DNA from 4 places in the Sphingopyxis fribergensis genome. Region 1 is predicted to be linked to each of the others. Evidence: predicted binding sites of a transcription regulator. Region 1 holds the regulator's gene; each other region holds the start of a gene.
What was found. The regulator LexA, encoded in region 1, represses DNA repair genes until DNA is damaged. The targets are predictions, from matches to a motif close to GTTCCNCNCTTGTTCT.
Positions count from the first base shown of each region.

Region 1 (5,879 bases):
TTTCGGCGGGACCGTCCAGCGCGGCCATCTGATGCACGGCAAGACCTCGCCCGTCTGCCACGACAACAGCGGCCTTTACGTCGGCCTGCCGTCGCCATTCCAGGCCACACGTTACCATAGCCTCGAAGTCGTTGATATTCCAGAAAAGCTGATAATCAACGCGACGAGCGACGACGGTGCGGTGATGGGCTTCCGCCATGCCGAGCTGCCGATTCACGGTGTGCAATTCCATCCCGAAAGCATCGCGACCGAGCATGGCCACGCGATGCTCGCGAACTTCATGGCAATCGCGGGATTGCCCATCGGCGCGCGGAAGGCGGCATGAGCCGTTTCGGGCCGTTTCCCGATCCGGCGCAGTTGCTCGATCACGACGAGGCCGAGGACGCCTTCGCGACGATGCTCGACGGCGGCGCGAGCGATGAGCAGGTTACCGAATTCCTGATCGCTCTGTCCGATCGCGGCGAAACGATGGTCGAAATCGCCGCAGCGGCGCAGGCGATGCGCGACCGGCTGATCCCCGTCGCAGCACCTGCGGGCGCGATTGACGTCTGCGGCACCGGCGGCGACGGTCATCATACGCTCAACGTCTCGACCGCCGTTTCGATCGTCGTTGCGGCGTGCGAAGTTCCGGTTGCAAAACACGGGAATCGCGCTGCTTCTTCCAAATCTGGCGCCGCCGACACGCTGGAGGCGCTCGGTCTCGACATGGAACGGGCCGACCGGCAAGCCGAGGAACAACTCGCCGACCTCGGCATCTGCTTCCTCTTCGCCGGAACTCGCCATCCGGCGATGAAGCGCATCATGCCGATCCGCAAGGCGATCGGTCGCCGAACGATCTTCAACCTGATGGGGCCGCTCGCCAATCCCGCGCGCGTCACGCGCCAGCTCGTCGGTATCGCCCGTCCCGCCTATGTGCCGGTCTATGCCGAGGCGCTGCACCGGCTCGGCACCGAACATTCGCGCGTCATTTCGGGCGACGAGGGGCTCGACGAGCTCTCGCTTGCGGGCGGCAACGAGGTTGCGGTGGTGATGCCCGAGGGGGTCCGGATGCAGCGCAGCGTTGCCGCCGATGCGGGCCTTCCGACACGCTCGCTCGCCGAAATTCGTGGCGGCGACGCTGAATATAACGCAAAGGCGCTTCGCCGCTTGCTCGAAGGCGAGCCAGGTGCGTATCGCGATGCCGTCCTCTACAACGCCGCCGAAGCGCTCGTTGTTGCGGGTGCGGCCGCAACGCTGATCGAGGGTGTCGAGGAAGCCGCCGAAGCGATCGACAAAGGCCTTGCCAACGCGCTTCTCAATTGCTGGATCGCGTATAAATGAACAAGCTGACCCAAATCCTCGCCACCAAGGCCGACGAAGTGACCGAGCGCCGCGCGCTGCGCACGCTGTCCGAACTTGACGCAATCGACGCCGGCCCGGTTCGCGGCTTCGCGGCGGCGCTTCAGGCCAAGATCGACGCGGGCGGTTTCGGCCTGATCGCAGAAATCAAGAAAGCGTCACCATCCAAGGGATTGATAAGAGATGATTTCGACCCTGCCGATCATGCGCGCGCTTATGCAGCGGGTGGAGCGGCTTGCCTGTCGGTCCTGACCGATGCGTTCTATTTTCAGGGACATGAAGATTATCTGGTCGCGGCGCGCGCCGCCTGCACCCTCCCTGCGCTGCGCAAGGATTTCATGGTCGACCCGTGGCAGGTCGCCGAAGCGCGCGCGATCGGCGCCGATGCGATCCTGATCATCGTCGCCGCGCTCGAGGATGGCGTGATGCAGGAAATCGAGGCCGCAGCGATCGAACGCGGCATGGACATACTCGTCGAAGTCCATGACGAGGCCGAACTCGATCGCGCGCTGACAAGGCTGACGTCGCGCCTCATCGGTGTCAACAACCGCGACCTCAGAACCTTCGAAACCGATCTGGGCGTCACAGAACGCCTTGCAAAGCGCGTCCCGCCCGGAACATTGCTCGTCGGCGAAAGCGGCATCGCCAGCCACGCCGATTGCGAAAGACTGGCGCGGAGCGGCGTCAAAACCTTCCTCGTCGGCGAAAGCCTGATGCGCCAGGACGACGTCACGGCGGCAACGCGCGCGCTGCTAACGGGCGCCGCCGCGTGACTCGCCCGACGCACCTCGACGAAAGCGGGGCTGCGTCGATGGTCGATGTTGGCACCAAGCCCGCCACGCAGCGCCGCGCGGTCGCGGGTGGGCGCATCACCATGTCCGCGGACGCGCTCGACGCGATCCGCAGCGGCAACGCGCCCAAGGGCGATGTTCTATCGACCGCGCGCATAGCCGGGATTATGGCCGCGAAGCGCACCGCCGACCTCATCCCGCTCTGCCATCCGCTTGCCCTGACCAAGGTCGGCATCGATTTCGCATGGGAAGAAAATGGCATCGCTGTCACCGCGACGGCGGCCACAACGGGCCCCACCGGAGTCGAGATGGAAGCGCTGACCGCCGCTTCGGTCGCACTCCTCACCCTCTACGACATGGCCAAGGCGCTCGATCGCGAAATGATCGTCGGCGATATTCGCCTGCTCGAAAAGAGCGGCGGCCGCTCGGGCGACTGGCGCGCCGGATGACGGGCCTGCTTCCCGTCGAGCAGGCGCAGGCACGGCTTTTCGCGCTTCGGGAGCCGCTGCCGCGCCAAAATATCAGCCTGTCCGAATCGCTTGGCCGCTATCTTTCAGACGATGTCCTCGCCCAGCGCGATCAGCCCGCCGCGCCGCTGTCGGCGATGGACGGCTACGCGATTCGTTTCGACGACCTACCGGGCCCGTGGGCCGTAATCGGCGAAGTGGCTGCGGGCGCCGCGCCCGATCGGGCGGTCAGTGCGCGCGAAGCGATGCGAATCTTCACGGGCGCGATGGTGCCCGCTGGCGCCGACACGGTGGTCGTGCAGGAAGATGTCGCCGTCGACGGCACGCACCTGAGGTTGACCGGCGATGGCCCGGGCACGCGCGGACGTCATATCCGCGAACGCGCCGCCGATTTCGCGAGCGGGGAGTGCCTGCTCCCCGCAGGAACGCGCCTGACCCCCGGTGCCATCGCCGCAGCGGCGATGAGCGGGGCGGGCGGGCTCGCCGTCGGAACGCGCCCAAGCGTCGCGATTATGACCACGGGTGACGAACTCGTCCAGCCGGGGCGCCCCCCCGCACCCGGCCAGATTCCGGACAGCAACGGCGTGATGCTCGCAGCGATGCTCGCAGGCGAGGTGCCCGAGCCGATCTTGCCGCATCACGTCCGCGACGACCGGCTGCTACTTTCCAAGGTTCTCAAAGATCTGGCGCGACGTCACGACGTCATCGTCACCGTCGGCGGCGCGTCGGTTGGCGATCACGACCATGTCCGCGGCGCGTTCGAAGACGCAGGCGGCCATATCGATTTCTGGCGCATCGCGATGCGTCCTGGCAAGCCGTTGATCGCCGGGACGATGGGCGATGCGATATTGCTCGGCCTGCCCGGCAACCCTTCGTCGGCCTTTGTCACCGCGACGCTGTTCCTTCTCCCGCTCATCCGCCATCTCGCCGGCGCGCGCGATCCGCTGCCCACCGTCCAACGGGCGCCGCTTGCCGAACCGTTGCCCGAAGGTGGCACGCGCCGCGATTACCTGCGCGCGCGCCTTGAAAATGGATATCTGACGCCGTTCCTCGGGCAGGAGAGCGGCCTGACCCTGCCGCTGGCTTCGGCGAACAGCCTGTTGATCCGCGAGATCGGCGCCCCGGCGCAGGACGCGGGCGCGATGGCGGACTATCTCGTCATCGCTTGACAAGTTCCGCTTTGTTCCACTATCGTTCTCTCTATGTCCGGAACTGGCATCATGGAGAACAACCGATGTTGACCGCCAAGCAGCACGAGCTGCTCCACTTCATCCAGCAACGTCTCGACACGAGCGGCATTTCGCCATCGTTCGAGGAGATGAAGGAGGCGCTGGGTCTGAAGTCGAAATCTGGCATACATCGCCTGATAAGTGCTTTGGAAGAAAGAGGTTTTCTCCGTCGTCTCCCCAATCGCGCTCGCGCGCTGGAGGTGCTCAAAGTGCCTGAAGCGGCAAAAACCGCTCCGCCGCGCGAAAATGTCGTGCCGCTGCGCAAACCCGCCCCCGCGCTGCGACCGATCGCCGCCAACGACATCGTCGAGGTGCCGCTGCATGGCAAGATCGCGGCCGGCGTGCCGATCGAGGCGTTCGAGGACCATAATAATCTGACGGTCCCCGCCGCGTTGCTCGGCTCCGGCGAACATTATGCGCTCGAAGTATCGGGCGACTCGATGGTCGAGGCGGGCATCTTCGACGGCGACTATGCGCTGATCCAGAAAGCGAGTACCGCACGCGAAGGCGATATCGTCGTCGCGCTCGTCGACGGACAAGATGCGACGCTCAAATATTTCCGCCGCGAAGGCCCGATGATCCGCCTCGATCCGGCAAACGCCGCCTATGAACCGCAGCGCTACCCCGCCGATCGCGTCATCGTGCAGGGGCGGCTGTCGGGACTGCTTCGTCGTTACCACTAAGCTGTTGCGGTAAACGCCACGGATGGCTGTCGCCCGCGCGCAGCGTGGCGACGGCCCCCGGTGTTTCGCCCAGATAGAGCGCCAGCCCGCCGGTTTCGGCCAGGCTGTCGCGATCGATGGTCATCCATCGCCCGACGCACTCGCGCGGCAGCCAGCGGTCGCTGATCACGACATCGGCGGCGGCACAGGCGGCCGCCATGTCGGCACCCTCGATCCGGTCGCGCCCGCGCGAGGCGAGGATGATGTAGCGTCGCGGGCCCTTTCCCTGGCTCCAGCGGCAGAAATCGCGATTGCATTCGACATGAGGGAGCTCGGTGAGCGCCGAGAAAGGAGCATCGACACCTGCGGCCTCGGCCATGCTGCCGCGCACAAAATCGCCCGCCCGGTCGCGAAGCAGCGCGTAGCTGCCACCGGGAATCGCCGCGGCGATATGGCGGCCGTCGCCGGTCACCAGCAGATCGGGACGCGGCTGGACGAGCAGCGCCGCCATTCCGATCGCCGACGGCAATGCGCCGGCGCGACGCCAGGGCGTGTTCCACAGCAGCAGCCAGAGACCGCCGAAGACTGCCAGGGCAAAGCCCCAGCGCGGAAACGTCGGCAAAGTCGCAACCGCACCCGGCGCGTTCGCAACGCCATGGGCCAGTCCGATCAGCGCGCTAAGCGCCTGTTCGGCAATCCACCAGAAGGGCGCGCCCAGTCCGACGCTGTCGAACAGCAAGGCGAGCGCCTCGGCGGGCATGATAACAAAGGTCGTCAGTGGGATCGCGACGACATTGGCGAGCGCGCCATAGAGGCCCGCCTTGTGGAAATGGAACAGTGCGATCGGAGCGAGCGCGACTTCGACGACAAGCCCGGTGACAAGCAGCCCTGCAATGGCGCGACCGAATCGCAGCAGCCACGATTCCTCGCGCCGCGCCAGAAAGCCGCGCATCGGGCGGCTCTCGTGCAGCGCGATGATCGCGGTGACCGCCGCAAAACTCAGCTGGAAACTAGGCCCCGCAAGCGATTCGGGCCGCCAGATCAGCACGACGAGCGCGCCCGCCGCAACCAGCCGCAGCGTCAGCGCCTCGCGCCCCATCAAAAAGGCGACAAGCACGAGCAGCGCGGCGATAAACGAGCGCAGCGTCGGCACTTCGGCGCCGGCCAGCCATGTATATCCACCGCCCGCAAGCGCCCCTGCCGCTGCCGCGAGGGGAAGGACATAACCCGCCAGCGCCAGCCGCCGGCTCAGCGCGAACAGCCGCATCGTCAGCAGCATCGCAAACCCGACGACGGCGGTCACGTGCAGCCCGCTGATCGACAGCAGATGCGCCAGTCCGCTGCGCCGCATCGCCCCCTCGTCGATTTCGCTGATCGCGCCGCGATCCCCCG
Region 1 is NZ_CP009122.1:1,954,045-1,959,923, forward strand. It holds gene SKP52_RS09065 (anthranilate synthase component II) at 1-325, shown strand, start outside; gene trpD (anthranilate phosphoribosyltransferase) at 322-1,320, shown strand; gene trpC (indole-3-glycerol phosphate synthase TrpC) at 1,317-2,111, shown strand; gene moaC (cyclic pyranopterin monophosphate synthase MoaC) at 2,108-2,578, shown strand; gene SKP52_RS09085 (molybdopterin molybdotransferase MoeA) at 2,575-3,765, shown strand; gene lexA (transcriptional repressor LexA) at 3,831-4,508, shown strand; gene SKP52_RS09095 (ComEC/Rec2 family competence protein) at 4,462-5,879, opposite strand, start outside.

Region 2 (5,879 bases), 1.5 Mb from region 1:
GTGGCGGCGGGGTTGTCGTCGGCGATCTTCACCACCGACATGCGTGAGGCCGAACGGTTTCTGGTCGCGAGCGATTGCGGAATCGCCAACGTCAATCTGGGGACCAGCGGCGCCGAGATTGGCGGGGCATTCGGCGGCGAGAAGGAGACCGGCGGCGGGCGCGAATCCGGATCGGACAGCTGGAAGGCCTATATGCGCCGCGCGACGAATACGGTGAATTATTCGGACACGCTGCCGCTGGCGCAGGGGGTTTCGTTCGAGATTTAGGCCGGAGAGCTGACCACCAATTGCAGTTCGCATCGGGCGAAGTCGAGATGCCCATCGTGGGCGCGTGCCTTCAGGGTGTCTCGACTTCGCTCGACATGAACGGACTTTATGAGTTTATGCTTGGCGCCAGCCAAAGCCTTCTTCGAGCGGCACGACCCGCCCTGCCGTCCCCACGGGCTCCCGCGTCCCGTCGGTCAGAAACGCCAGCATAGCCGCATCACCCACATCGACATGCGCGAGCGTGCGCTGGCCCTCGGGCGTGCGTGCCACCACGACCCCTGCTTTCGGCCCCCCGTCACGGCCATAGAAGACCGTGTAGCTCTCCATCGTCGCCGGGCCGGCATAATCCTCGACCAGGTCGGGCACTGGCCCGCGCTTCGCCTCGGCCTCGGCCTGATAGTCGAAATCCTGCGGGAAGCTGGCGGCAGCAATCGGCCGGTTCCCCAGCACAATGCAATGATTGTCGGTCGCAAAGCCGCCATTGGCGAAGAGGAAGCCATAGCGGCCTTCGGTGCGGAGCTTGTCGACCATCGAGACGATCGCATGGCTCATATAATTGGCGATCGGGCCGCCGCCGAAGGTAAGACCACCGAACACCGTCGCGGGCCGGTCCCACGGCCAGCCGAGGATGCGCCGCGCCATCTTGGGCACGCAGGGAAAGCAGCTGTAGAGTTCGACGAAATCGAAATCGGCGGCGGTCATCGCGTTGAGGTCGAGCGTGCGCGTGATCGATGTCTCCATGCTGACGCTGCGGTCGTAACGGTCGCGGTGGAGAATGCTTGCCGGCTCCTTCGCGGCGGCGCCCATGCCGATATGGATCAAGCGGTCCTCGGGGATACCGCGACGCCACGCCTCGGCGAGGCTCGCAACGATGAAGCCCGCGCCCTGGTTCACCGACGAATTGGCGACCATCAGCTTCGAATAGGGGAAGGCGATCGGGCGGTTGCGTTCGTCGACTTTGAGGATGTCCTCTGGCGTCGTCGGCTTGCGGATCCACGCGCCGTCGTTGGCCGCCGCGACTTCCGAAAAGCGCGACCAGATTTCGGCGCTTTCGAACTGCGCTTCGGCAAGGCTCTGACCCCATCCGGCGCGCGTCGCATTTTCATAGAGCGGATAAACGTCGACCGGCGCCGCAAGGCCGTGCTTCTGCGCGTAATTGGGCTCGCGCCGCGTCGCGACCTGGCGGATTGCATTATAACTCTTGTCTTCGCCGCTCGCAGCCTTGGCGGCGCGGCCCGCGGCGGTGCGCAGCGCCTCGCCGCCGACGATTGCCGCCAGTTTGATCTCGCCTGCGCCGATGCGGTTCGCGGCTTCGTTGAGCAGGCGAACCGGCGTGTCGCCGTGCGGGGCGGCGGACTGATAGTTGATTGCGGGGTTGGCGCCGATCGTGGCGGCGAGCGGTTCGCAGAGCTTGCCGAGATGGTGGAAGCTGATCTGGTCGACGATCGCGAGGCTGTCGAGTTCCGTCAGTGAGACACCCGCGTCTCGCGCTGCGATCTCTAGCGCCGCGACCATCAGCCCCAGCGAATCGAGCCCTTGATCGGGATCGTCGGGCCGGTCGTTGACCTGTCCGACCCCGATGATGACGGGAATACGCTCAGGATCGGTCATCATGTCAGCGCGCCTTCCACTCGGGCTTGCGCTTCTGCGCGAAGGCGAGCGGGCCCTCGCGTGCGTCTTCGCTGCGCATCAGCACGCCGCGTTCGCGGGTGTTATGCTCCCAATAAGGCGCGTCGGCAGCGATACGGCCTTCGTCGATCCCCAAAGCGACGCGCTTAGACGCCTGCACCGACAGCGGAGCGTTGCCTGCGATCTTCTCGGCGAGCGCGATCGCGGTTTGCATCAGGTCGGCGAGCGGAACGACATGGTTGACGAGCCCGAATTCGGCGGCGCGCAAGGCGGGGATCGGGTCGCCGGTGAGCATATATTCCATCGCCAGCTTGCGCGGGATTTGCTGCGCGAGGCGGAAGGCGCCGCCCGCCGCGGCGAACAGCCCGACCTTGACCTCGGGCAGCCCGAATTGCGCGTGATCGGCGGCGATAATGATGTCGCTCATCAGCGCGATTTCGCAGCCGCCGCCGAAGGCGAAGCCGTTGACGGCGGCGATGATCGGTTTCGAGATGGGGTGCAAAACCATTCCTGCGAAGCCCCACGCCTGCTGCGCTGGATCGTCGGGATAAAGGCTCTCGCCGCGCGACAGGGCGACGAGGTCGGCGCCGGCGCAGAAGCTCTTGTCGCCCGCGCCGGTGAGGACGACGACGCGGATATCGGGGTCGGCTTCGGCGGTTTCGAGCGCGGTGCCGATGCCGACATGGACGGCGGCGTTGACCGCGTTGCGCGCCTCTGGCCGGTTGATCGTGACGATCAGGACATGGCCGCGGCGTGTCGTGAGGATGGTCGTATCGGTCATCGCGAATCTCTCCCTTTCGGGGGAGTATCGCGGGTGGTTGACGTTTACGTCAACTTTAATCCTCCCTGTCGCGTAGCGATGGGCAGGTGGAGGGGCAGCGACCTCGCGCCATGGCCCCTCCGTCAGCGCTGCGCGCTGCACCTCCCCATGGCTTCGCCACAGGGAGGAATTGGATCAGATCGACTGGCCGGTCTTCGCCCAGTCGGCGAGGAAGCCTTCGATGCCCTTTTCGGTCAGAATATGCTTGAACAGCCCCTTGATCACCGACGGCGGCGCGGTCATCACGTCGGCGCCGATCTTCGCGGCTTCGAGCACATGGATGCCGTGGCGCACGCTCGCGACCAGGATTTCGGTCTCATAGCCATAATTGTCGTAGATCAGCCGGATGTCGGAGATGAGTTGCATCCCGTCGAAGCCATTGTCGTCGTGGCGGCCGACGAAGGGGGAGACAAAGGTCGCGCCGGCCTTCGCCGCAAGCAGCGCCTGCGCCGCCGAGAAGCAGAGCGTGACATTGACCATCGTGCCGTCGCTGGTGAGCGCCTTGCAGGTTTTCAAACCGTCGATCGTCAGCGGCACCTTGATGCAGACATTGTCGGCGATCTTGCGGAGGATTTCGGCCTCTTTCATCATCGTCGCATGATCGAGCGCGACGACTTCGGCCGAGACCGGGCCGGTGGTCAGCGCGCAGATTTCGCGGGTCACTTCCTTGAAGTCGCGTCCCGACTTGGCGATCAGCGACGGGTTGGTGGTGACGCCGTCGAGCAGGCCTGTCGCGGCGAGTTCCTGAATGTCGGCGATTTCGGCGGTGTCGGCGAAGAATTTCATGGCGCGGGCTTTCTGGTGGGAAGGTGATTCGGGTTTAACGACGCCCTAGAGCAACGGGCGCGAAATATGAACCGTCCGCACGCCCCTTTCGTCATGCCGGACTTGATCCGGCATCCATAGCCGCGGCGCCGCATGGACCCCGGATCAAGTCCGGGGTGACGAAGATCGGAAAGGACTGGCGTTCGTTCTTTGTTCACGTTAAGCGCCGGTCATGGCCAAAGCGAAACGTCAATATGTCTGCCAGAATTGCGGGTCCGCCACCTATCGCTGGCAGGGCCAATGCGTCGATTGCGGCGAGTGGAACACCTTGGTCGAGGAGGCGGGCGAGACCGTGTTTTCGGCCAAGCATGACCTGAGCAAAGGCGGGCGGACGATCCCGCTCGAAACGCTGAATGCCGAAAGCAAAATGCCCGAACGCATGCTGTGCGGGATTGCGGAGTTCGACCGCGCACTCGGCGGTGGTTTCGTCGCGGGATCGGCGACGCTGATCGGCGGCGACCCGGGGATCGGCAAGTCTACGTTGCTATTGCAGGCGGCAGGGCGGCTCGCGAAAGCGGGCAAGTCGGTCGTCTATATCAGCGGCGAGGAAGCGGCGGCGCAGGTCCGGCTGCGCGCGCAGCGGCTGGGGCTGGGCAATGCGCCGGTCGCGCTCGCCAGCGCGACGTCGGTGCGCGACATCCTGGCGACGCTTGATCGGCAGACCGCCGATTTCGTCGTGATCGATTCGATCCAGACGATGCACAGCGACCTGATCGACAGCGCCCCCGGGACGGTGAGCCAGGTCCGCGCGAGCGCGCAGGAGCTGATCCGTTATGCCAAGGACAGCGACGCGGCGATCGTGCTCGTCGGCCATGTCACCAAGGACGGGACGATCGCCGGGCCGCGCGTGCTCGAACATATGGTCGACACCGTGCTGGCGTTCGAGGGCGAGCGCAGCCACCAATATCGCATTCTGCGCGCGGTGAAGAACCGTTTCGGCGGCACCGACGAGATTGGCGTGTTTGCGATGGGCGAGGAAGGGCTGGGCGAGGTGTCGAACCCGTCGAGCCTGTTCCTGACCGACCGCAGCCGCGACGTGCCGGGATCGGTGGTGTTTCCGGCATTGGAGGGCACGCGCCCGGTGCTGGTCGAGGTGCAGGCGCTGACGGTGCGGCTGGCGAGCGGCGCGACGCCGCGTAGAGCCGTCGTCGGCTGGGACAGCGGGCGGCTGGCAATGGTGCTCGCGGTGCTGGAGGCGCGCTGCGGGCTGCAGATGGGCGCCGCCGAAGTCTATCTCAACATTGCGGGGGGCTATCGGCTCACCGATCCCGCCGCCGACCTCGCGGTCGCGGCGGCGCTGATCTCGGCGTTCAGCGAACGGCCGGTGCCCGCCGACGCCATCGTATTCGGCGAGCTATCGCTGTCGGGCGAGGTGCGGCAGGTTTCGCACGACGGGCTGCGGCTACGCGAAGCGGCGAAGCTCGGTTTCTCGCGCGGTTGGGGACCGAAAGGTATGAAAGCGGTCGGCGGGATTTCGGTCACGGGTTTCGAACGCCTCGGCGAACTCGTTGACCTGATGCTCGGTCGCGACTAGCGATCGGCGAATGGGAAGTCTGACGGCTCTGGATATCGTCGTGCTGGTGCTGGTTGGCGGCGGCGCGGTGCTCGGTTTTTCGCGCGGCCTCGTGCAGGAGGTGACGACGCTGCTCGCGTGGATCCTCGCGATCGCGGCCGTGCGCTTCTTTCACCCGCTCGTCACCGACCTCCTCGCGGGCTGGGTCGGCACCGAGGGCGGCGCCGCGGCGCTCGCTTTCGTGCTGCTCTTCGGCGGCGTGTTCGCGCTCGCAAAATGGGGATCGCGCGCGATGGGACAGCGCAGCCGTGCGTCGCTGGTTGGCGGATTCGACCGGGGGCTGGGCGCGGGCTTCGGCGCGGTCAAAGGCCTGTTGATCGCGTCGATCGGCTTCATGCTCGTGACGCTGCTCTACGACATCGGTTATGGCAATGCGCAGCGCCCCGCTTGGATGACCGACAGCCGCACCTATCCGGCGCTGAGCGCCACAAGTGCCGCGATGAGCAAGGTGATCGCCGCGCGTCGCGCCGAAGCGCGCGAGGCCGAGGCCGAGGCGGCCAAGGGGGACGCGTCATGAACGTGCCGCTCTATAACCGTGACATTTTGGCGCTGGCGGTCGCGACCTCGGAATATCTGCCGATTGCCGATGCGCGCCACCGAGTCAGCAAGCGTGCCCCGCTGTGCGGCAGCGCGATCATCCTCGATCTCGATACCGACGATGCGGGGCGTGTGACGCGCGTTGGCATGCATGTCGAAGCGTGCGCGCTGGGTCAGGCGTCGGCGACGTTGCTTGCGCGCCATGCGCCGGGGATCGGCCTCGCCGAA
Region 2 is NZ_CP009122.1:3,459,035-3,464,913, reverse strand. It holds gene amaB (L-piperidine-6-carboxylate dehydrogenase) at 1-267, shown strand, start outside; gene SKP52_RS16060 (acetyl-CoA acetyltransferase) at 382-1,878, opposite strand; gene SKP52_RS16055 (enoyl-CoA hydratase-related protein) at 1,883-2,677, opposite strand; gene fsa (fructose-6-phosphate aldolase) at 2,852-3,502, opposite strand; gene radA (DNA repair protein RadA) at 3,714-5,075, shown strand; gene SKP52_RS16040 (CvpA family protein) at 5,086-5,631, shown strand; gene SKP52_RS16035 (iron-sulfur cluster assembly scaffold protein) at 5,628-5,879, shown strand, end outside.
Region 2: a site for LexA is predicted at 3,683-3,698, ahead of radA (DNA repair protein RadA). Genes of this name have one in related genera too.

Region 3 (5,879 bases), on a different replicon from region 1:
GTTTGCGCAGATCCGCAATATTATTAACCGCCTTGGGCTTCGAACCCGGCTTCATCGAGGCTAGCTTCAGAGGAAATCCCCAACCCATCGATTGAAGAATTCGTCGACCGCTTTCGGCGCGGACCACCATACCGGGCGCGCCGGGGTGAACTGTCGACGGTGCATTAGTTGCAACGATGTCAGGAACGTCTACGCCAAAGTGGGCTGCGACTTCAGCGGCGCTGAGGCGCTCCGTATAGAGATTGCACATGGCTTGCGGCCCTTTCCGAGCTGGGAACGCTGCATAGGAAGGTGCGTAGCGCTAAAGCGCCGGCGGAGGAACGCCAAAGATCCCCGCGTTCTGCGCTTACGGGCACTTCAATAAGGCGCAACAAGCACGGCACCGGGCAGGGGATCGGCGTGGCCCCAGAATTGAACAACGGCGCGTGCATAGCGCCGAAGTTCGTCCTGACCGATCCGCAGCTCCTCACTCGTCGGCACCGGCGCGGGGGCGATATCGTCATAATCGAAGGATATCCGAGTCCAGAGTTGCGGGGCCTTCGCGAGCAATTTCGTGCAGGCGCCGCCATCGCCATGCCTAGCGACATTGGCGGCGAGGTGCATTTCGTGGAGATCGCTTGCCACGCCGATCGCACCCACATCGATCGCAGCGATTTCCCGCGCTGCTCGTGACAGATCGGTTGCGCCAGAGAACTTCACGCCGTGCGCCCGAGCCCACCGCGCGAGCTGGCGTTCGAACAGCCCGTCGAGCGTGAGGACAAAGGCCTTGGCGGCCTCGTTGGCCGTGTAGTTATCGATTTGCGCGGCGCACCGATCAAGGAATTCATCCATATCTGACGCTTCGCCCACAACCAGCGTTTCGTGCGTCGGAAGGTCACCAAGCGTCTTCAGGATGACGCGCTGATAAAAGCGGTCAACGTTCGCCTGGAACGTGCGCGGCAGCATGTCTCTATCGGGCATTGTCATGCCCATAGCGGCGAGAAGCCTCCCGCGCGAGCATCCAACGTGCCATACAATCGCCGTCTCATTGCAAAGCGAGTTGCGGCTCGGGTGGCCCTTTGCCGCTGTTCCAGCGATCATCGGTCGGCTCGACGATCATTCGTTCGGCGGCGAACGGCGGGCGGAACTGGAACCCAATTACTTCGCGAACGGAGCCACGAAACCACTGATCCCACTCGGCGCGCTCAAGGAGCACCGGCATCCGGTCGTTAGTCGGCATGACCGCCGCATTCGCACTCATCGTCATGCCCGCATAGACCGGCCCCTGGTCGGGCAAGCTCCGGCAGAAACCCGCCCAGGCCATGATCGGCTGATCTTTCACCGAAAACCAGGTCCGAGTCATCGCACCCGGCGTCCCGTCGGGATTGCCGAAATGGGTCAGCGCGATGAGACAGCGATAGCGCGGCTCCACCACCATCTCTTCCCACATCGGATTGGTGAGGTCAGCGACAAGCCCGATGCGCCCCGGCGGCTCGCCGCGCTCGCGCATTTCGCGGGTCAGGCGCGGAAAGCCCCAGGTGACGGGCCGCAGCAATCGGCGGCCGTCCTTCTCGAAAATGACGAGTCCGGTCAGTCCTTCCTTGATGTCCCCTTCGGGCGTCGTGAGGCCGGATGGCGGCTCGGCTTCGAAATAAGCCGCCACATCGCTCGCGCTCGCCGTGATGACATGAAGCCGCGACATGGCCTCAACTCACCACGGAATCTCGTCATCGGTGATCGGCTCCAGATCCGGTGTCTGGACCGCTGCCGATTCGCCCGAGTCGCGGTCTCGCATGGCGCTCTCCGCCGTGCCAACAGCCTCCGAAGGTGTCTCGCCCGACAGGCGAAGCTTGAGTGGCTTGCGCTTCTCCATCCCGATTTTCCTTGATCTTTCCTGTCTTTGGCTGGGCCGCCGCAGTCGCGGCGACTCCGGCCCGTTGACTCTCGGCCTTTATAGAACAAAAATAGAACACAACCAACCGCCAAAGCCATGGAGGCCCTTCATGACGGAGAGAGGGCCGCGCCCTCATCTGACGACGCTACGCGCCCGGATCGCCAGGATCGAGGGGGCCGAACGGCGCTCGTCTGGCACCTTGCCGTTCGGGCTCGACGCGATCGACAGGCGCTTGCCTGGTGGCGGGCTCGCGCTCGGCGCCCTCCATGAAGTCGCCGGCGGCGCGCAAGGCGCGACGGATGCGGCTGCCGCCGCCTTGTTCGCTGCCGGCATTCTCGCGCGCGTCAAAGGCAAGATACTCTGGTGCATGACGCAGTCCGACCTGTTCGCGCCGGCGCTCGCGCTCGCGGGTCTCGATCCCGACCGGGTCATCTATGTCGAAGCCCGCGACGAGACCTCGCTCCTGAGCTGCTTTGAGGAGGGGCTTCGTCATGGCGGCCTCGGCGGTGTCGTTGCCGAAGCGGCCCGGCTTTCGATGACGGCCTCGCGCCGTCTGCAACTGGCGGCCGAAAGCACCGGCACCATCGGCATCGCCATCCGCCGCTGGCGCCGGACGGCCGAAGCCTCCGATTTCGGACAGCCGACCGCGGCCGCGACCCGCTGGCGCGTGACCAGCGTGCCGACCGCGCCGCTCCCGGTTCCCGGGGTCGGGCGGCCGCGCTGGTTTGTCGAGCTCATCCGGTGCCGGGCTGGCGAGAGCGCCGATTTTCTCGTGGAAGGCTGCGATGCGGCAGGTCATCTCGCTCTTCCTGCCGACCTGGCCGACCGATCGGCTGCGTCGCAGGCTTGGCTCCAGCGCGCCGCCTCCTGACGCGCCGCTGGTGCTGGCGGCGATGGAAGGGCAGCGCCGTCTCCTGACCGCGGCGAATGCGGCGGCGCGCGCGATCGGTCTTGTCCCAGGTATGACGGTCGCGCAGGCACAGGCGCTCGTTCCCGATCTCCAGATCCTCGATGCCGAACCGGACGCCGATCGCGCCGCGCTGGAGAAGCTCGCCTGCTGGTCGCTGCGCCGCTACGCGCCCATCATCGCGGCCGATCCGCCCGATGGCCTGATGCTGGACATCACCGGCGCCGCGCACGCCTTTGGCGGACCTGAGGGCGTCCTTCGTGATCTCGTCCACCGCCTTGCGGAGGTGGGGGCGACCGCGCGCGCGGTTTGCGCGCCGACCTATGGCGCGGCGCACGCGCTTGCGCGCTATGGGGCCGGTCCCGCGCGCGTCGTCGATCCGCTCGAACTTAAGGCGGCGATCGGCGCGCTCCCCATCGCGGCGCTGCGCCTCGACGCCGACATGGTGCTCACTCTCGGGCGCCTCGGCCTTGAGACAATCGCCGACCTCGAGGCGATGCCGCGCGCGTCGCTGGCCCTGCGCTTCGGGTCTGCGCCCGGCCAGCGCCTCGACCAGGCCTTCGGCCGCGTCGCCGAACCCTTCGAGCCGATCCAGCCGCCTGAGCCGATCACCGTCGAGCGGCGGTTCGCCGAGCCGATCGGCGCGCCCGAAACGCTCGCGCGCTACACGGGTAAGCTGGTCGACGAACTCGCCCGGCGTCTGGAGGAGGAAGGCGTCGGCGCACGCCGACTCGACCTCAGCTTCCACCGGGTCGATAACCGCATCGAGGCTATTCGGGCCGGACTTGCCAAGCCGAGCCGCGATCGCAGGCAGATGACACGGCTGCTCTGCGACCGGCTTGAGACCATCGATCCGGGTTTCGGTGTCGAGCGAATGCAGCTGACCGTCCCCGCGGCTGAACCGCTGACCTACCACATGGTTTCAAATCTCGGCGAGGCTCCCGTCCCCGACGTCGCGGCCCTCGTCGACCTGCTCGGGAACCGGATAGGGGAGGGGCGGCTCTTTCGGGCCGCCGCGCGCGAGAGCGATATTCCCGAGCGTTCGGTCGCCCGCATCGCGCCGATGTCCGATCCGACCGAGACCCGGTGGCCGGCTGCCTGGCCGCGCCCGGCGCGGCTTTTCGCACGCCCCGAGCCCGTCGATACCATGGCCCTGCTGCCCGACCATCCACCCGTGCATTTTGTCTGGCGCGGCGTCCGGCGCCGGGTGACGCGCGCCGACGGTCCTGAACGCATCTATGGCGAATGGCATTTGAACGACGCCGAATTTCTCGGCGTTCGCGATTATTTCCAGGTCGAGGACGAAACCGGCGCGCGCTATTGGCTCTTCCGGAACGGCGACGGCATGGACAGCGCCACGGGCGGTCAAGGCTGGTTCCTGCACGGGCTGTTCGCATGAGATACGCCGAACTCCAGTGCGCGTCGCATTTCTCGTTCCTGCGCGGGGCGTCGTCCCCTGACGAACTCTTCGCCCAGGCCGAAGCCTGTGGCCTCGACGCGCTTGCGATCACCGACCGAAATACGCTTGCCGGCATCGTGCGCGCCCATGAAGCGGCCAAGCTCGCCAGGGTCCGGCTGATCGTCGGCTGCCGCCTCGACCTCTCCGAAGGCCAGTCGCTGCTCGTCTATCCGATGAACCGCGCCGGTTATGCCCGTCTTTGCCGCCTCCTCAGCCGGGGAAAGACGCGGGGAGGGAAGGGCAAGTGCGTGATCGGGTGGGCGGATGTCGAGGCGTTCGCGGAAGACCTGCTCGCGATCTTCCTGCCCGACGAGGTGGCCGACACCGAAGCCGTGCTGGGCCGTTTCGCGCGGATCTTCGAGGGGAGGGGCTATCTGGCCCTGACCTTGCGCCGCCGCCCGGGCGATCAGCTTCGCCTCCATGATCTGACGAACCTCGCGGCCCGCCATCGGGTTCCCACCGTCGTCACCGGCGACGTCCTCTATCATCATCCGCATCGCCGCGTGCTCCAGGAGGTCATGACCTGCACCCGCCACCGCTGCACGATCGACGCGCTCGGCGCTCGGCGCGAACGCTATGCCGACCGTTTCCTGATGCCCGCAGCCGAAATGCACCGGCTCTACCAGCGCTATCCCGCAGCGCTCGCGCGAACCCTCGACATCGCCGATCGTTGCCGCTTCTCGCTCGACGAGCTCAAATATCAATATCCCGAGGAAGCCGGCACCGAGGGGGCAACTGCCCAGCAGGCGCTCGAACACATGACATGGAAGGCGGCCGAGGATCGTTATCCCGAAGGCGTGCCCGAAAAGGTCGCGCGGCTGCTCCGCCACGAACTCCGATTAATCGGCGAGCTCGATTATGCACCCTATTTTCTGACGGTGAACTCGATCGTCCGCTTCGCGCGCAGCCGCGACATCCTCTGCCAGGGCCGGGGCTCGGCGGCGAACAGTGCGGTCTGCTATGTCCTCGGTATCACCTCGATCGACCCCGAACGGTCCGACCTCCTCTTCGAGCGTTTCGTCAGCCAGGAGCGCAAGGAGCCGCCCGACATCGACGTCGACTTCGAGCATGCGCGGCGCGAGATCGTCATGCAGTGGGTGTTCGACACCTATGGCCGCGACCATGCTGCGCTCTGCTCCACGGTCATCCGCTATCGCACGAAAGGCGCCATTCGCGATGTCGGTAAAGCGCTTGGCCTGTCCGAGGATCTGATCAAGGCGCTCTCGAGCCAGGTCTGGGGGTGGAGCGACGAGGGCGTCGACGAGAAGCAGGCGGCCGAGCTCAATCTTAACCTCGGCGATCGCCGGCTGCGGCTCGCGCTCGATCTCGCGCGCCAGCTGATCGGCACGCCCCGCCATCTCTCGCAACATCCCGGTGGCTTTGTCCTGACCCATGACCGGCTCGACGAGCTCGTCCCCATCGAGCCCGCTGCCATGCCGGATCGCCAGGTGATCGAATGGGACAAGGACGATATCGACGCGCTCAAATTCATGAAGGTCGACTGCCTCGCGCTCGGCATGCTCACCGCGATGAAGGGCGGTTTTGATCTGCTCGCCGAGCATAAGGGCATCGCGATGGATCTCGTGTCGATACCGCCCGAAGATCCCCGCACCTATGCGATGATCCGCGCGGCCGACACG
Region 3 is NZ_CP009123.1:126,954-132,832, reverse strand. It holds gene SKP52_RS24015 (SOS response-associated peptidase) at 1-250, opposite strand, end outside; gene SKP52_RS24010 (hypothetical protein) at 358-945, opposite strand; gene SKP52_RS24005 (SOS response-associated peptidase family protein) at 1,025-1,681, opposite strand; gene SKP52_RS26610 (hypothetical protein) at 1,691-1,852, opposite strand; gene SKP52_RS24000 (ImuA family protein) at 1,983-2,744, shown strand; gene SKP52_RS23995 (Y-family DNA polymerase) at 2,659-4,179, shown strand; gene SKP52_RS23990 (error-prone DNA polymerase) at 4,176-5,879, shown strand, end outside.
Region 3: a site for LexA is predicted at 1,935-1,950, ahead of SKP52_RS24000 (ImuA family protein). Genes of this name have one in related genera too.

Region 4 (5,879 bases), 2.1 Mb from region 1:
ACTTGAGGTGGATGCCGAGAAGGCGGATCGGTGTGCGGCCCTCGGGGCGGAGCGTGATGTCGACGCCCGAGCGAAGCTGTTCGTTGCCGCGCATCAGCGACGTCACATCGGCATGGCGATCGAAGGCCATATCCTTGCGGATCGCAAAACCGACCGCTTGGCGGATCACCGTCTGCGACGGGAACTTGCCGCCGCAGGTGCCGCCCGGCGCGCCCTTCCGCGCTTCCATGATCACGACATATTTGGCGGGGTCGAAGACCCGCGCCGCGGCGGTCTCATTCTCGGCCTCCTGAAAGGCGATCACATCGGCGTCGAGGTCGTCGACGATGCGGCGCATCGCGGCATAATCGCTGTCATCCCTGGGGTTGCAGCCTTCGCCGTTCCTCGCGGCGAGAAATTCCAGGTTCCAGCTCGCAAGCTTGAGCGGTTTCGATGGAGCAGACGGGTTCGCGGGTGCGGAGGTCGCGGGCGAGCAGGCGGCAGCCAGCAGGAGCAGGGCGGATGCGATGAGGCGGTGGGGAAGCATCCGCCGCTACTGCCGCACGCCGCCACCGAGTGCAACTCGCCGTGCCGCGCCTTGGCGCGGCGCAGATGGCGCCGATCCGTCCGCGGCGCTATAGCGCCCGCCCGGCCGGGATCCTTCCGGCCGCTCAAGGAGATGATTTTATGAACCACGCCGAACTGTCGGACAGCGTCGCAACCGCACTTGGTCTGAGCAAGGCCGATGCGAAGAAGGCTGTCGATGCCGTTTTCGCTGCGATCACCGACGCCGCCGCCAAGGGCGACGAAGTCTCGGTGAACGGCTTCGGCAAGTTCAAGGTCAAGGAATCGGCCGCGCGTGAAGGCCGCAATCCCTCGACTGGCGAAACCATCCAGATTGCGGCTTCGAAGAAGCTGACCTTCGGCGCCGCGAAGGCCGTCAAGGATCGTCTGAACGGCTGAGCCGGTACGTCCCGCCGGCGTGCCCGGCGGGACGGCCGCGCGGCGGCATGTCGGGCGCGGCATCTGATGAGCGCGCTCTGGCCTCGCAGGCTCGGCCAGGGGTCGCACTTTTGTTTTGGCCGCGCGGCACACTCGGCTCGCTATCCTTGCGGGGCGGCGGCTAGGCACGGGAGCGCATCGCACGCCGCCCCGCTGCGGGCTCGCCAAGAGTGCGGTTGTTCGGGCCCTGCGGGCCGGCGACATCATGACCTAGAGCGGAAGTTCCGCCTGTTTGCGCAAAGGCTCAACGAACAGCGTGCGACGCGGCGGTTCCTCGAACAGCAGCTCGTTCGGCAGGCTGCCGTCGAGCCAATGGTTCGCGTCGCGCCGCTGGATGATCACGCCGTGGCGCGACTGATAGGGAATGACATCGGCGCCCGCCGGGATGGTGAGGATGCGGTAGGACAGCGGCCAGTCGGCGAGTGGCGGGTCCCACACTGCGGCGAGATAGAAGAAATTGCCGCTGTCGAGCGTCACCCGGTAGCGGTGATCGCCGGTTCCCATGCGAAACTCGGACGCCGGGATCAGGCAGCGGCGCGCCGGGAAGGCGCGGCCCTCGGCGCGCACGAAACGATAATTGATCCCGTCGCTAAACCGCGGGTCGGAACCCCAAACCGCTTTGACCATTTCGATCTCGGTCATATTGTCGGGATTGCGCCGGACGAGCGCTTGCACGCCTCCGCTCGGGGCGTCGGGATCGAAAGGGGTTGGCGCGATACCCATATGTGGAACATAATGGGAACGATGTTGAGTCGCAAGGGCGAGGGGGCCGACGCGCATGTGCAATGATTATCGGCTCGAAATTGACATCGCGTCGATCGCCGAGGACTTCGACAACCTCCAGATCAAGATCGACATGCCCGAGGGCGCACCGAACGTGCCGGCGCGCGAGGATGTCCGCATCACCGATACAGCGCCGATCGTGAAGAGCAGCGACGGCGCCGCCGCCGGATCGCTCGTCAACCGGCGCTGGAGCTGGCCCGGACAGGGCGGCAAACCGGTCTATAATGTGCGCTCGGAGCGCCGCGATCTCGGCATGCAGCGATGCCTCGTCCTCTGCGACGGTTTCTATGAGTTCACCGATCCCACCGACCCTGCGCAGAAGCGGCTCGACAAGTGGCTGTTCACGCTGAAGGACCATCGCTGGTTCTGCATGGCCGGCGTCTGGCGCGACAGCCATGTCGGCGAAGCCTTCAGCCTCCTGACCATGGACGCAGGTCCCGACATCGCACCCTATCACCATCGCCAGATCATTCCGCTGCCACGCGATCAATGGGCCGCTTGGCTCGATCCGCGCGTTCCGGCCGAGGACATATTGAAATGGCTTCCCGAAGGCAGCCTCGAGGTGACGCAGGTATATGGTAAGCCGCCTGCACAAGGCGCTCTTGCCTTATGACGAACGAAGAGGGACTCGATCTGTTCGTGACCGCGCAAGAGCAAATCTACCCGCGCGCGCTCGGCGAGATTCGCCGCGGCAAGAAGTGCTCGCACTGGATGTGGTTCATATTCCCGCAGCTGGCAGGCCTTGGCCGAAGCGCGACGTCGAAGCTCTACGGTCTCGCGGGAGCCGATGAGGCGCGGGCCTATCTGGCCCATCCGCTTCTCGGCGCGCGCTATGCCGAATGCGTCGAAGCGATCCAGGACCTGCCGGCAAGCGACCCGGTGGCGGTCTTCGGCGAGGTCGACGCCGTCAAGCTGCGTTCATCGCTGACATTGTTCGAGGCCGTGAGCCGGCGGCCGCTCTTCTCCGCCGCGCTCATCCGCTGGTTCGGCGGCGAGCGCGATGAGCGCACCCTCGGCCTGCTCAGCCGCGACGACAGCATGCCGTGACGCCGACGCGTGTCAGCCGCGCGGATTGCGAAACAGCGGCAGCATCCGGTGGAGCACTTCGTCCTTGTCGAAAAAATGATGCTTGAGCGCGCCGAGAACATGCAGCGCGAGCACGACGTAAATGGCCTTCACCATCAGCTTGTGTATGTCGCCGAGCTCTTCGGCGAGATCCTCGTTCAGCGGTAGCGGAAGATTGGGCGCGGGCACGGCGCCGTAAAGCGGCACTTCAGGCGCCCCGCCCGCCGACGCTGCGGCCCAGCCGAGAAGCGGGGCGCCGATCATCAGCACATAGAAGAGGACATGGGTCGTGCGCGCGAGCATCCGTTCCCATGACGGCATGCCGCCGGGGAAGGCCGGCCAGGGATGGCCGAAGCGCCAACCGAGCCGGATAATGCTGAGCGCGAGGATCGTGATCCCGACCGATTTGTGCAGATGATAATAGCCAAGTTTCTCGCTGTCCGAGGCGTCCTCCATCCAGCCGCCAAAGGTGGCATTGGCGATGATCAGGATGGCGATCGTCCAGTGCAGGACGATCGAGACGGTGGAATAGCGGCTGTGATTCTCACGCATGATTCGCCTCGCAATAGGTCCGTCACCGGTCTTCCAATGCTTTGGCGGCGATCCTCGTTCCGTCAGCAGGACGCAGCCGTCACGATCATGAGCCCAATTTGTTTCGCTTTTACAGAGGCCGGGCGGAAGGCGCGCACCGATTCCCGGCGGTTCGTCGCGGCCCGCTTGACGCGCCCTTTGACTCGGTGGAACATAAAGGGAACATTTGAGTCGATATTTCCCATGAGCACGACGCCCCAATCTGCACCTCGGCCAAGTGCCAGAGATATCGACGTGCTTCGCGCGGCGGTGGCGCGTGTAGCCGCCTCGCGCGGGCCGGTCTTGCCGTTCGGCGTCGGGCCGGTCGATCATCTTCTCGCTGGCGGCGGGCTCGATGGCGCAGGCCTGCACGAGGTCACGGGCGCCTCGGCAAGCTGGAGCGATGACGCTGCGGCAACGCTCTTCGCGGCTGGAATCGCGTCGCGCTTCGCGGCGGCGCCCGACGTGTCGGCGCTCTGGGCGCTGACGCGGTTCGATCTCTATGCCCCCGGTCTCGAACAGGCGGGGCTCGGTCCGGACCGCGTGCTCTATGCTCAAGGCAGGACCGACAAGGAACTGCTGGCGCTGTGCGAGGACGCGCTGCGCGACGGTTCGCTCGCCTGCGTCGTTGCCGAAGTGAAAGCGGCCGATCAGACCGCGACGCGCCGGCTGCAACTGGCAGCATCCGAGGGCAACACGCCGATGATCCTCTATCGCCGGTACCGGCGTTATGGCCAATGCCCGCTCGCCGATCCGTCGCTCGCAATGACCCGCTGGCGCATCGGCACCTTGTCGTCGGGCCGCCTCGCCTCGCCCGGCGTCGGGCGCGGGCGCTGGAATGTCGAGCTGGTCCGGCAGCGCGGCGGGCCGCCTTTTTCCCTCGAACTGGAGGCGTGCGATGACCAGGGTCGCCTCGCTCTTCCTGCCGCAACTGCCGATCGAGCGGTTGCGCCGGGCAGAACGGACACCGTCGCATTCGGGCACGCCGCCTGATCGGGCGCGGGCGGGTCCGCGCTTCCCCGAGCCTGTCGACGACAATCCCGGCACCTGTTCGGTGCCGCGCGGCGGCGGCTGGCGTCCGGGCGCGCGCTGGGCGCAAGGCACGCACTCCGGCGAGCCGTCGCTCGACGCCCTCCCGGCGCACCAGCGACCGACGATGCGCGAGCTCGGACGGCGGAGCGAAGCTGCCGCACCGGTGTTCCGGGCGTTGCGCTCGGACGACGGGACGTCGGGCGGGATCGCTGCGCCGCTGCCGCCGCTCTGGGGCCTCCGTCCGACGATCGTCGTCGCGCGAACCGGCCAGCGCGACGTCGTGACCGCCGCCTGTCCGGCGGCGCTCGATCTCGGCCTCGTGCCCGGCATGGCGGCCGCCCATGCCCGCGCGCTGGTCTCCGATCTCGACATACTCGATGCCGCACCCGACGCCGATCGCGCGTGGCTCGATCGCCTTGCGCTCCACGCCGCCCGCTGCTGGACGCCGACGGCGGCAGTGTCGGGCATCGACGGGCTGTGGCTCGACCTGTCGGGCACGACGCATCTCTTCGGCGGCGAAGAGCGTTTCGCGGCGCGTCTGCTCGGTTTTCTAAGGCGCCTCGGCTTCACCGCGCGTGTCGCGATCGCCGGCACGCCCGGCGCCGCTCACGCGCTCGCACGCGATGGCGGCGCGGGCGTGCGGATCTTGCCGGAAGGAGGCGAGAGCGAGGCGCTGGCGCCTTTGCCGCTGGCGGCGCTCCGGCTGGCGCCGGAGGCGCTCGCCGCGGCGGCGCGCTTCGGGATCGAGCGGATCGCCGATCTTTATCCGATGCCGCGCGGGCCATTGGCCCGGCGGCTCGGGCGCGGCGCGGTCGAGCGGCTCGACCAGGCGCGAGGGTTCGTACCCGAGCCGATCGTGCCCGTCGTCCCGTTCGACATGCCCGAGGCGCGCCGTTCCTTGCTCGAGCCGATCGGGACCGCCGAGGCGATCGAGCAGGTCATCGCCGACCTGCTCGGCGATCTCGTGCTCGCGCTGCGCGAGCGCAGTCTTGGCGTGCGGAGCCTCGTCTTGCGCTGCGACCGGCTCGACATGGGCGCGCAGTTCGTCACCGTCGGCACGGCGCGCGCGACGCGCGATGCGAAACATCTGCTGCGCCTGTTCAGGCTCCGGATCGACCGGATCGAGCCGGGGCTCGGGATCGAGACGATGGTTCTCGCGGCGCCGCAGGTCGAAGCGCTGGCGCCCGAGGCGATCGCCGCCGTGCTCAACACGGCACGCCAGGCGCCCGACCTCGCTCCGCTCGTCGATGCGCTGGCCGGCCGCGCCGGCGATGCCGCGCTGTTCCGCCTGTCCGCGATCGAAAGCGATGTCCCCGAGCGCGCGATCGTGCGCGCCGGGCCTTTGGCCCAGCCTGCCGGCTGGCCCGTCTGGCCGCGGCCGATCCGGATGCTCGCGCGGCCCGAGGCGCTGTCGGGCGTCGTCGCCTTGCTTCCCGACCATCCGCCGC
Region 4 is NZ_CP009122.1:4,884,183-4,890,061, forward strand. It holds gene SKP52_RS22870 (endonuclease/exonuclease/phosphatase family protein) at 1-526, opposite strand, end outside; gene SKP52_RS22875 (HU family DNA-binding protein) at 667-942, shown strand; gene SKP52_RS22880 (SOS response-associated peptidase family protein) at 1,192-1,704, opposite strand; gene SKP52_RS22885 (SOS response-associated peptidase family protein) at 1,760-2,377, shown strand; gene SKP52_RS22890 (DUF1810 domain-containing protein) at 2,374-2,811, shown strand; gene SKP52_RS22895 (cytochrome b) at 2,824-3,381, opposite strand; gene SKP52_RS22900 (ImuA family protein) at 3,604-4,392, shown strand; gene SKP52_RS22905 (DUF6504 family protein) at 4,298-5,879, shown strand, end outside.
Region 4: a site for LexA is predicted at 3,569-3,584, ahead of SKP52_RS22900 (ImuA family protein). Genes of this name have one in related genera too.